DNA from 3 places in the Peribacillus sp. CSMR9 genome. Region 1 is predicted to be linked to each of the others. Evidence: riboswitches for the same ligand, from Rfam matches in the RefSeq annotation. Region 1 holds a riboswitch; each other region holds the start of a gene.
What was found. A riboswitch is a leader RNA that binds a small molecule or an ion and turns the genes downstream of it on or off. The one in region 1 is predicted to bind S-adenosylmethionine.
Positions count from the first base shown of each region.

Region 2: linked by a shared signal. The riboswitch ahead of N9I19_RS20175 (methionine biosynthesis PLP-dependent protein) and the one ahead of N9I19_RS11745 (methionine ABC transporter ATP-binding protein) in region 1 are both predicted to bind S-adenosylmethionine.
Region 3: linked by a shared signal. The riboswitch ahead of N9I19_RS15335 (5-methyltetrahydropteroyltriglutamate--homocysteine S-methyltransferase) and the one ahead of N9I19_RS11745 (methionine ABC transporter ATP-binding protein) in region 1 are both predicted to bind S-adenosylmethionine.

Region 1 is NZ_JAOPHO010000020.1:50,060-54,321, reverse strand. It holds gene N9I19_RS11755 (MetQ/NlpA family ABC transporter substrate-binding protein) at 1-493, opposite strand, end outside; gene N9I19_RS11750 (methionine ABC transporter permease) at 509-1,177, opposite strand; gene N9I19_RS11745 (methionine ABC transporter ATP-binding protein) at 1,170-2,204, opposite strand; SAM riboswitch class I at 2,369-2,480, opposite strand; gene N9I19_RS11740 (O-acetylhomoserine aminocarboxypropyltransferase/cysteine synthase family protein) at 2,599-3,909, opposite strand; SAM riboswitch class I at 4,009-4,114, opposite strand.
Region 2 is NZ_JAOPHO010000063.1:9,582-13,843, forward strand. It holds gene metC (cystathionine beta-lyase) at 1-800, opposite strand, end outside; gene N9I19_RS20175 (methionine biosynthesis PLP-dependent protein) at 797-1,909, opposite strand; SAM riboswitch class I at 1,997-2,110, opposite strand; gene fumC (class II fumarate hydratase) at 2,446-3,828, shown strand; gene N9I19_RS20185 (hypothetical protein) at 3,938-4,180, shown strand; gene N9I19_RS20190 (ABC transporter ATP-binding protein) at 4,247-4,262, opposite strand, start outside.
Region 3 is NZ_JAOPHO010000034.1:16,242-20,503, forward strand. It holds gene N9I19_RS15325 (MFS transporter) at 1-72, opposite strand, end outside; gene N9I19_RS15330 (ArsR/SmtB family transcription factor) at 228-530, opposite strand; gene N9I19_RS15335 (5-methyltetrahydropteroyltriglutamate--homocysteine S-methyltransferase) at 742-1,845, opposite strand; SAM riboswitch class I at 2,155-2,256, opposite strand; gene N9I19_RS15340 (hypothetical protein) at 2,432-2,860, shown strand; gene N9I19_RS15345 (glycerol-3-phosphate responsive antiterminator) at 3,015-3,557, shown strand; gene N9I19_RS15350 (MIP/aquaporin family protein) at 3,787-4,262, shown strand, end outside.

The sequences.
Region 1 (4,262 bases):
TGCCCTCTTTCAATTTGATCAGGCCATTCTTTTCCAACAGAGATAACGCACGTCCGTGGTCAGCAACCGAGCTGCTCATAATGATTGTTGCCCCTTCCGGAAGTTTAGCGATGCTTTTATATTTTTTTGAATATAGACCGATAGGCTCGATGTGAATTCCGCCCGCATTGACTAAATTATATCCATTCTCTTTATTGGCCGCCTCAAGGAAAGGTAGGTGCTGAAAATAGTTAGCATCCAATTCCTTATCATTTAAAGCCTTATTCGGTAAAACATAATCCTGGAATTTTTCAATTTTCAAATCTATTCCTTTTTCTTTAAGAAGAGGTTTAGCTTTTTCAAGAATCTCGGCATGTGGAACATTGGATGCCCCTACAACTAATTTCTTCGCTTCCTTTTCTGTATCACTGCCACTTTTGTCCTTATCGGCTCCACAAGCTGCCAGAGCAATCGATAAAACAAGGACTAATGCAAACCCTAAAAACTTTTTCATCCTATTCATCCCCCTTTATCTTTTGTCTAATTTAGATGTAATCACATCTCCAATAATTTGAATAATGAAGACGATAATCAGAATAACGATAGTCGCTACTAGCGTAACGTCATTGTGGCTTCTTTGATAGCCGTCTAGATAGGCTAGATTACCAAGCCCGCCTGCGCCGATGACCCCGGCCATTGCGGTATAGCCGACCAATGCAATCGATGTTACCGTAATCCCGGAAATAAGGGCCGGCATCGACTCCGGAAGAAGGACCTTCCAAATGATCGTACTCGTTTTTGCCCCCATGGATTTAGCCGCTTCAATTACACCTTTATCGATCTCACGGAGGCCAATTTCAACCATACGCGCATAAAATGGCGCCGCCCCGATAATAAGTGCTGGTAATGCTGCATTCTCACCAATCATAGAACCGACAAGCGCTTTAGTGAAAGGAATGAGCAGCACGATCAAAATAAGAAATGGAATGGAACGAAATATATTGACGACAGCACCAATGACTGCGTTGACCGCCCGTTTTTCCCATATATTCCCTTTGCCTGTCAAGAACAGGATCAACCCTAATAGTATGCCTATAAAAAAGGTAGCTACTACAGAGATGCTTGTCATATAAAGCGTTTCTTTCGTTGCGTCTAAAATGGATTCCCAATCTACATTCGGCAATAATTCTTTAAGCATGAGTAATCACCTCCACGCCTACCTGCTGTGCTTTTATGAATTCTATTGCGCGGAGCATTTCTTCCTCATTGCCATCAAGGTGGATAAACAACGTTCCATATGAACCGCTTCTCGTTTGGGATATTTTACCTTGAACGATATTGATATCCAACTCGAAATTACGTACGAGCTTGGTAATCAACGGGCTTTCTGCACGATCACCTACAAAAGTCAATTGAATCACTTTACCTGCAGGAAAGCGTTCAAGCAAATGGTCCATCGTTTCTTTCGTTTCTTCTGGTTCCGTTACCTGTTGCACGAAACGCTTCGTCATTTGTTCTTTAGGATTCTTGAATACAGCCAGGACAGGTCCCTCTTCAACGACTTGCCCGTTTTCCATCACGGCCACGCGATGACAGATTTTACGTATTACATGCATTTCATGTGTTATCAGGACAATTGTCAACCCCAGGCGCTGATTGATGTCAACAAGCAATTCGAGTATGGAATCGGTAGTCTGTGGATCTAAGGCAGAAGTCGCTTCATCACAAAGAAGCACCTTAGGATCATTTGCTAGGGCCCTGGCTATTCCCACCCTTTGCTTTTGCCCTCCGCTTAATTGCGAAGGATATGCCTTTTCTCTGCCTTCCAATCCGACTAGCTTGATCAATTCGTTCACACGCTTGATGCGTTCAAATTTTGAAACTCCTGCAATTTCCAACGGGAAGGATATATTTTCCTGAACCGTCCTGGACCATAATAGATTGAAATGTTGGAAAATCATGCTGATTTCCTGACGTGCCTTACGGAGCTGAGCCCCTTTAATTTTTGAAACTTCCTTCCCAGCCACCACAACGGATCCCTCTGTAGGTGTTTCCAAACCATTGAGCATTCTGATCAAAGTACTTTTCCCCGCTCCGCTGTAACCAATAATACCGAAAATCTCGCCTTTATTTATTTCAACATTCACATTATTTACTGCCTTAATAGTCTCACCGTTTCCTTTTCCTGTTCGGAAAAGCTTACTTACTTTCGTCAATGTAATCATTAATACTCACCTCTTTTATCCAATAAAACCTATGAACTTAGTTGATTTCTCTACATTATTAGTCAGTTTTTAATACCATTTTTTCCTTTCATGAAGGTTTTCCCAAATGAAATAGAAAAAACCTTTCTGCATGAGCAGAAAGGCAGGTGAAGAAGCTGGCCTTCCTCTCATCTTCCAAAGTAATTAAACTTTGTGTGAATTGGCACCTTTCCAAGGAATCTCCTTGTCGGTTGCCGGGTTTCATCGGGCACCTCCCTCCACCTCTCTTGATAAGAGCTAATATATAGAATACTTGTACAGCATTAAGTTCTTTAGTATGGGGAAATTTTATCATAGATAAAAAAGGAGTGCAATGTATATTATTTCTAGTAAAAGAATGAACTGGACTTTTTGCTTAAACCGTTTTAGACGTCAGGGAGACGATATTCGTCGCTTTTTCAATTGCCTGCTCTAAATCTTCTATTAAATCCTCTGCATTTTCAATCCCGATGGATAAACGGACCTGATCAGCACGCACTCCCGCTTTCGCCAGACCTGCATCATTCAATTGTTGGTGGGTCGTACTGGCAGGGTGGATGATTAAACTCTTAGCATCCCCTACATTAGCTACATGGGACCATAATTCCACCGAATTGATAAGTTTTGCCCCGGCTTCTCGGTCACCCTGTATTCCAAAAGTCACAACAGATCCTGCTCCCTTAGGCAAGTATTTATCCGCAAGGGCTTTATCGGGATGATCCTCTTTACCGGGATGTGAAACCCAAGTCACGGCAGGGTGATTTTCCAAATATTGAATAATAGACTTGGTGTTCGAAAGATGCTCTTTCATTCTTACATGCAGCGTTTCAAGTCCAAGCGTAAACTGGAATGCACTTTGGGCACTTAGCGCAGGACCTAAATCACGAAGCAACTGCACTCGGGCTTTCGTTATAAAAGCAGCAGGTCCAACTGCATCAGCGTATACAAGACCGTCGTAGCTTGGGTCAGGCTCCGTAAAGCCAGGGTAGTTTGGCGAGTTCCAGTCGAACTTCCCTCCATCCACTATGACACCGCCTAACGTCGTTCCATTCCCCAAAATCCATTTTGTAGCGGAATGGATGACAATATCCGCCCCAAAATCAATTGGTCTGCATAGATACGGTGTAGCGAAGGTATTATCGATAATTAAAGGTATCCCGGCTTCGTGGGCGATGTCCGCTACTGCTTCTATATCAAGGACCCTCAAACTTGGATTTCCGATCGTTTCAGCAAATATGGCTTTTGTTCTTGGCGTAATTGCCCTTTTGAAATTTTCTGGGTCATCAGGTGAAACGAACTTCACCTTAATCCCATATTTAGGAAGAGTATTTTCAAAAAGATTATACGTGCCGCCATATAATGTAGAGGCTGAAACAATTTCATCCCCTGCACCGGCAATATTCAGGATTGACAGTGAGATGGCTGCCATTCCGCTTGCAGTTGCCAATCCGCCGATACCGCCTTCCAATAAGGCCATTCTTTCCTCAAAAACACTGACCGTGGGATTATGGAGCCGTGTATATATATAACCATTCTCCTTTAAACCAAATAAATTCGCTGCATGGTCTGTGTCTTTGAACAAGTATGCATTGCTTTGGTAGATAGGGACTGCCCGGGCACCTGTTTCATCAGCTTGCAGACCGCCATGAACACTCAATGTTTCAAAACGCAACTTTTTCTCTGACATATGATTTCACCTTTTTCTATGGATTTAGTTGGAATTTCATGAAAACCTGGCCTTTCATAAACAAAAAAACCACTTCCACAAGAAGAGGTTTTAAAACACACCTCATCTTCCAGAGCCAACACTCTGCTGGAATTAGCACCGTATATAAATTTATACCGGTTGCCGGGCTTCGTCGGGCCAGTCCCTCCGCCACTCTTGATAAGAACTATTAAATTCCGCCGTTACTTTCTTAATTCAAAATATAGCATTTTAGAATTAATCAGTCAATGAATTGTTAGAATATTCTTTTTTTGATTTCAATTTGGGAGCAAAATGTTCACAATAAAAAAAACCAATCCGGTTCTGATTGGTTT
Region 2 (4,262 bases), on a different contig from region 1:
TAGGCGGCAATCTTTTCTGCCCCTTTTTGGGAGTGTTCCATTCTAACGGACAAGGTTTTCAGACCTCTCATTACAAGCCAGGCGTCCTGTACACCAAGAACCGCTCCAAAGGAGTTTTGGAGGGAACCGAGTCTTACTGCCAAATCCGGATCTTTTACTACGGCTAGTCCAGCTATCACATCACTATGACCGGATAAAAATTTCGTTGCGCTATGAAGGACAACATCAGCGCCCAGATTCAGTGGTTTTTGTAATGCTGGGGTCAAGAATGTATTATCAACAAAACTTAAGGCACCGGCTTTTTTCGCGATATCACATACTGCTTTAATATCGGTCACTTTAAGTAATGGATTTGAAGGCGTTTCGATGTATATGGCTCTCGTATTTGGCTGAATGGCCGCTTTAATGCTTTCAAGGTCCGTCATGTCAACGAATGTATGCTCAATATTGAAACGCGTCAAAACGTTTGTGACCATCCTGAACGTACCGCCATACACATCTTCGGAAATGACGATATGGTCTCCGGCAGACAACAGCAGGAAAGCTGTTGAAATGGCTGCCATACCTGATGAAAAGGCAAAACCGTGAGTGCCTTCCTCAAGTTCGGCAATGATATCTTCCAGTGCTCCGCGAGTTGGGTTCCCGCTTCTGCTGTAATCATATTTGCCGAATTGATCGATATCGGATTGATGGAAAGTGGATGCGTGCTGAATGGGGACGCTCACACCGCCTGTTGCAGGATCGAATTTATGTTGATTATGAAGTAATTTGGTTTCAAAGCTGAAATCATGAGTGGTCATCGTAGTGCCTCCCTTTTTACATGTGCGAATGCTTGCTGTAAGTCCTGGATCAAATCTTCGCTGTCTTCAATGCCGACGGAGAAGCGCAGCAGGCGATTGCAAACCCCGTTCGCCGTTCTGACTTCAAGCGGTATATCGGCATGTGTTTGTGTAGCAGGATAGGTGATGAAGCTTTCAACCCCTCCAAGGCTTTCTGCAAACGAAATCAATGAGAGTGATTGTAAAAATGGGTTGACCGCCGCTTCATCAATGATACGGAATGAAATCATGCCTCCTCTACCGGGATACAATACATCTGTAACACAATCATGTTCCGACAAGTAATCTACAAGTATCTTGGCATTCTTTTCATGACGTTCCATCCGCAATGCCAGGGTTTTCATTCCGCGCATCAACAGCCAGGAATCAAAGGGGCTCAAGACAGCTCCCATGCCATTATGATGGAAGGCAAGTGCATCACATAATTCAGCGCCGCTAGCAACGATCAGTCCAGCGAGCACATCATTATGACCACCGAGATACTTGGTTGCACTGTGGATCACAATATCTGCTCCAAGCAGGATGGGTTGTTGAATAAGAGGCGTGTAAAAGGTGTTATCAACGATTAACAATAAATTAAATCGTTTGGCCAATGCTGCAACGGCGCTAATGTCCGTTTGCTGCATTAGAGGGTTAGTGGGAGTTTCGATGAAGATGGCTTTCGTGTGAGGAGTGATGGCTTTTTCAATATCCTCCAAACAACAAGTGTTCACATAGTCGCACTTCAATCCCCATTTCTTAAACCCTTGTTCCAACAGACGATATGTACCGCCATAAAGATCTTCGCTGACAATCCATGCATCATCTGATTTAAATAAGGCCAGTATAGTAGAAATGGCTGCCATTCCTGAACTGCAGGCATACCCTTGGTCGCCTTTTTCCAGATCGGCGATGGATCGTTCCAATAGTTGGCGTGTAGGATTACCTGTCCTTGTATAATCAAATCCAGTCGATTGGCCGATTCCTTCATGGCGAAAAGCTGTTGAAAAGTATACTGGCGGATTGACTGTTCCTGTCGCCGTTTCACTGCGATTTCCTAATTGAGCAAGATATGTTTCAGTTTTGTACATAGTTTTCACTGCTCCTTTTTAGTTAAATAAAATAAAAAAAAGTCTTCTTTAAGAAGAAGACTTTGATTAAATAGGGACGAGTCATTCTTCTTATCTTCCAAGTTCACAAACTTGTGGAATTAGCACCTTTTCATTGGTTTGAAACAAATGAAGGTTGCTGAGGTGTCATCGGGCCATTCCCTCTACCTCTCTCGATAAGAGTTTAGATTATTCAATTTCTTTTGAATTTACTATATATATAAAATACTGTCAAGAACATTTTGGATGATAGTGCTTTGATTTTCATGAATAGGGCAATTGGAGACTAGCGGTGTCAACACTTTATGTGTCTAAAAAGAATATCCAAAATTTGCATGGGTCCAGGGATAAACACGATATTAAATGGATTTTAAAGAAAAAGGGGGAGGCTTGGCCGGTTATTTTTGCATTAAAAAAATAAAGTTTGTACAATGTATAGAGAGAAAGAATAATATGACATTATTCATTTCATATACATATGTCTTCGATGAATAGTGCAAACAATAGGAGGAGAACACATGGAATACAGAATCGAACGAGATACGATGGGTGAAGTGAAAGTTCCTGCCGATAAATATTGGGGTGCACAAACGGAGAGAAGCCGTAACAATTTCAAAATCGGTAACGAAAAAATGCCGATTGAATTAGTTCGTGCATTTGCATACGTTAAACAAGCTGCGGCAAAGGTGAACTTTGATCTTGGCGATCTTTCGGAGGTTAAAAAGAATGCCATCGTTAAGATTTGCGACGAAATCCTTGAAGGTACGCTTGATGAACATTTCCCACTTGTAGTTTGGCAAACGGGAAGCGGTACGCAAAGTAATATGAACGTGAATGAAGTGGTCGCTAACAAAGGGAATGAATGGTTAAAAGAAAATGGTGAATCCGAAACCCTTCACCCGAATGATGACGTTAACAAGGCACAAAGCTCCAATGATACTTTCCCGACCGCCATGCATATTGCAGCCTTTATGGAAGTCGCTGAAAAATTGGTTCCTGCCATCAAAGCACTTCGTGATACTTTCGATTCAAAAGAAAAAGAATTTTGGGATGTCGTGAAAATTGGCCGGACACATCTTCAAGATGCAACACCACTGACTTTGGGACAAGAAATTTCCGGTTGGAAAGCGATGCTCGATAAAGATCTCGCGATGATTCAGGAAAGCAGCCAAAAATTATTGAACCTGGCCCTAGGCGGAACGGCTGTAGGAACGGGAATCAATACAAAAAAAGAATTCCCAGGACTTTCGGCCAAACAAATTGCAGCAGATACAGGACATCCCTTCGTCACTTCGGATAATAAGTTCCATGCATTGACAAGCCATAACGAAATCGTCTACGCACACGGTGCGTTGAAAGCATTGGCAGCGGATTTAATGAAAATTGCGAACGATGTCAGATGGCTGGCAAGTGGCCCTAGAAGCGGAATCGGCGAAATTGCCATTCCTGAAAACGAGCCAGGCAGCTCCATCATGCCAGGTAAAGTCAATCCTACACAAAGTGAAGCGCTTACCATGATTGCGACACAAATCGTGGGTAACGATGCTACGATTGGCTTTGCAGCAAGCCAAGGTAACTTTGAACTGAATGTATTCAAACCAGTCATCATCTATAACTTCCTGCAAACGGTGAAATTATTGACGGAAGGCATTCACTCTTTCAACATTAATTGTGCAGTTGGCATCACTGCAAATGAAGATAAAATCAAAGAAAATGTAGACCGTTCACTTATGTTGGTAACAGCATTGAACCCGCATATTGGTTATGAAAAAGCAGCCAAGATCGCCAAAACTGCATTCAAGGACAACTCTACGTTAAAAGAAGCGGCGTTGAAATTAGAATTCCTGACGGAAGCTGAATTCAAAGCATGGGTAGATCCTGCTGACATGGTTAATAAATAATTGCATAGGAGTGCCCTCCCGTTGGTTTTAGGGAGGGTGTTCCCATATGTTAAAATAATGGAATCAGCAAATAATGAAATCATAAGTATCGGGGACAGGAGGAAAAACAATGTCTTTATGCCCGCTTTGCAACGGTCTAAGAAAAATTCATGTAAATTGCCCGGAGTGCAGCAGTGATCTTGATGATAAAGGGAAATTCATGGATTACGCTGATGATTACAGTGCTTATATGGATATCGACACACTTAAAGAAAACGACGGATACCCTCAATCCCTTCAAAAAGGCCAATGCCCGCATCTCATGAAATGCTCTGAATGCGGACATGATGAAGTGGTTTTGGTCCAGGAATAGGATTTGCCCCTTAGATATTATTTGAATAAACGAAAAAGACCCATTCATGAACGGGTCTTTTTGCGTTTAATTAGCAGATAAC
Region 3 (4,262 bases), on a different contig from region 1:
TATGATGAATTCGGATGTTCCTACTAAAAAACTGATAATCGCTAACATGTAAATTTTCCATGTATTAAGCAAAATAGATTCACTCCTCATTAATGATTATTAATTTTATATAAAGACATATCGCAATATGTTAATATGTATGAATAAAAAATAAACATATCGCGAAATATCGAAATGTTAGAGAGAAAAATGAACCCAACCCTCTAAGGTACGGATCAGGTTCATTTTCATACTTCTTCTTTCAAGAAATCAGTAATTTTTGAGATTGCCTCTTCATCTCGTTTGTAATACGTAAACTTTCCTATCCGCTCCGTTTTAATCAATCCTGCTCTAAGAAGCATCGAGAGGTATTGAGAGGCCGTGGACTGGGTCATGTTTAATTTTTCGGTAATCTGACTTACGCAAACGCCGGTTTCCTTCATGTCTATTCCCTCATGAGGGGTGAAGTGGAGTTCAGGCGCCTTGAGCCATTGTAAGATTTGCAACCTGGATTCATTGGATAATGCTTTAAATATCTCGATTGTTTTCATACATTTCATTATATCGAGAATTATCGATATGTCAAATGGTTTTATCATTCATCGTTAGTTTCATAAATAGCAAAACTTGATACCGTTATCTAAAGAGTCATTAAAGGAATGGAAATGTATTATTGCAAGAACCTAATCGGCTCCCTTATCAGTGCGGGCCGATTAGGTTGTTCAAATCCTGTAAATCAGAATTAAAGTCTCCGCTAAAAAATCATTTCCATACTTCTTTTGCTACATCAACGACGAATTTCAGCTTTTCCCATTGCTGTTCTTCGGTCAGCTTGTTGCCGTGATGGGTGGAGGCGAAGCCGCATTGTGGACTTAAGCATAATTGTTCGAGAGGAACGAAGTGCGAGGCTTCTTCAATGCGTGCCTTAACAGCTTCCTTGTCTTCGATTTCTCCATTTTTTGAAGTGACGACACCCAGTACGACCCGTGCACCGCCATTTGGAATGTATTCCAATGGCTTGAAATCTCCTGAGCGTTGATCATCATATTCCAAGAAAAATCCATCCACTGTTTCTTTTGCCAATAAAGTTGGGGCGATACGGGCATAGCTTCCTTCAAACGCCCAAGTCGACTGGTAGTTCCCACGACATAGGTGTGTAGTGACGACAAGGTCTTCTGGTTTGCCTTCCAATGCGCCATTAATTACGCGAAGTGCAAGATCGATTAATTGTTCCCTCGTATATTTTCCATCTTTGAACTGGAAGTCTGGAGCTGAAAGTCTGGCAATATATACATCATCCAATTGAAGATAACGTACACCTGCTTCATAAAAAGCCTTCAAAGCATGCTGATACGCTTTGATGATATCATTAGCATAGTCTTCAATATCAGGGTAGATGTCTTTATTATGAATGCCTACAGCAAATAATTGATTCGGACTGGGAATGGTTTGCTTGGCAACGGCGCGTCCGTTCACGATTTTGTTCAATTCAATGAAATCGCGAATGAAGGGATGTTCAGGATTGAATGAAACCTTCCCGGTATTGCGAACGTTATATCTCTCTGTTTCCACACCATCGAATGTGAGACCTTTTTCAGTCACATATCCCTCGATGCCATTTAAATGTTCGAGGAAGTCAAAGTGCCACCATGTTCGTCTGAACTCACCATCCGTCACGGCCTCTAATCCAACTTCAATTTGTTTTTCGACAATCCGATTGATTTCTTCGGTTTCAACTTCACGAAGCCGCTCTGCTGAAATGGTACCTTCCTTAAATTGCTTTCTGGCAATATGTAAACGTTCAGGTCTTAATAAACTTCCGACGTGATCGGCCCTGAATGGTGCCTTCGTTAATGTGATTGACATGTTGCATTCCTTCTTTCCTTTTAAAAATAGGCTCTTTTCGTAAAGATTGTTGTTTTTAAAACGAAACTATTTAAGGTTGATTGGAGCGGAAGTTCGAGACTCCTGCGGGAGCAGCGGGACAGGTGAGACCCCACAGGCGTTTACGCCGAGGAGGCTCACCGCCCGCCCCGCGGAAAGCGAGCATCTGGAGGGGAAATCAACCACAACTCACTACCTGGTAAATAGCAACAAAGTATGTGAAAACAGCCTAAAAATAAAACACCTCTTCTTAAAAATAAGAAGAGGTGTTGGCAGCAAAGCTATATACTCTTCTTATCTTCAAGTTTCTACACTTCTGGAATTAGCACAGTACATGATCAGTCTGTTGCTGAGGCATCAAAGGGCCAGTCCCTCCACCTCTCTGGATAAGAGTTGTCTATTAAATTAATTAAGACTATACAGGTAGTTTTTATAAAGGTCAAGTAATGAAGGTGGAAGATTTCGAATATACCGATTATTAATATGGGCTGAAATGTTAACTACATCAGGGAACCCGGCATATGCTATAACCGACGTTTCATTTGAGCGGCAGGAGGGGAATGCAAGGATGAGTACATTCAGTCCATTCAAAAATGGCATACCGATAACGGTAACTGAAGCCATGATAGAGAAAATCTTAAGAATGAAATCATATGGTCAGGATATTAAAGTCGAGATTACGCCAAAGCATATAGTGCTTTCCGGAACGATGGAAGTGAAAAAAATGATGTTAAAGAAAAACGTAGCTTTCCGGATTACATTAAAACCGCTTCATGTGGAAAAAAGAACAATTTTATTTGAATTAGTGGAAATGGAGCCTATTGACAGGAATTTCATTAACCAAAGGATATTTAACAAACCGCCATTTTTTGAATTCGAAAATAGAACGATCAAAATGAATGTTAATGCTTGGAACATCGTGAGAAAAATCCCCGTTGGCACAATTAAATCATATGAGCTGGTCGAAGGTGCATTGAAAATGAAACTTTCAATATGATGGATCGTTTTTAGCCACAATATTTAAAGGGGATGCCAGGTATGTTAGTGTAAGGGTAGGTTGAAATGCCATACCTCACAATGTGTTTGATAAATCAAGCTCAATAAAATATACTAAATTACTTATAGTTTTCCAGGAAATAAGGGGGGAAATAATGGACCAGAAGATTTTGCCTGCTTCAGCAAGCATGAAGGATTTCGAAAGATTTTTAGAAAGTTCCTATGAAATAGGTGTGTTTCTTGATTTGCATATATCACAATTGAAAAACGTAAGTATGATGGCAAAGCAGCATAATAAGAAAATGATTTATCATGTCGATTTGATCCATGGCATAAGAAGTGATGAATATGCGACAGAATTCATTTGCCAGGAGTATAATCCATATGGGTTGATATCGACTAAATCAAGCGTCATTTTGAAAGCGAAGCAAAAAGGGGTCATTGCCATCCAGCGAATCTTTTTAATAGATTCACATGCTCTGGAGAAAAGTTATAAGCTGGTGCAGAAAACCAAGCCGGATTATATCGAAGTTTTGCCGGGCGCCATGCCATGGATGATTAAGGAAGTGAAGGAACGATTACAAACACCGATTTTTGCAGGCGGCCTCATACGTACTTCGGATGAAGTCCTGAACGCCCTTGATGCTGGAGCTTCGTCAATCACCACTTCCAAAACTGAATTATGGGATATCGTTTAATGGGGTCGAACGAGGAAGTTGAAAAAAATTACAGAAAAATAGAATAATTCCTCGCAAAATAATTGACAGCGTTTTCACAAACTAGTATATTGTAAATTATAAGTTAATATATGTGACGGAGACTAGGAGATTCACAACAGATATACTCATTATTATTATGAGGATATTTCTGCTGTGAATCTCCTTTTTTATTTGGTTTTTAAAATTTATCAGGGGAGGGGTTTTATTCATGACTCCATTTTGGGGAGAAGTAGTAGGCACGATGATTTTAATTTTATTTGGTGCAGGCATTGGGGCGGGATCTTCCTTAAAAGGATCTTATGCCAAGGATGCTGGCTGGATTGTCATCACGATTGCGTGGGGACTGGCTGTTACAATGGGTGTCTTTGCAGTGGGTTCCATAAGCGGGGCACATTTAAACCCGGCTGTTACAGTAGCATTAGCTATCAATGGAGATTTTCCTTGGGCTGATGTGCCAGGGTACATCATGGCCCAAATGATAGGGGCAATTATAGGTGCGACTCTTGTATTCCTACATTATTTACCTCACTGGAAAGCTACGGAGGATCCAGGTACAAAGCTTGGTGTGTTTTCAACCTCACCGGCTATCCCACATACTTTTTCAAATCTATTAAGTGAAATGATTGGTACGTTCATCCTTGTTCTTGGCTTATTGTTTATTGGAGCCGGCGAGTTTACAGAAGG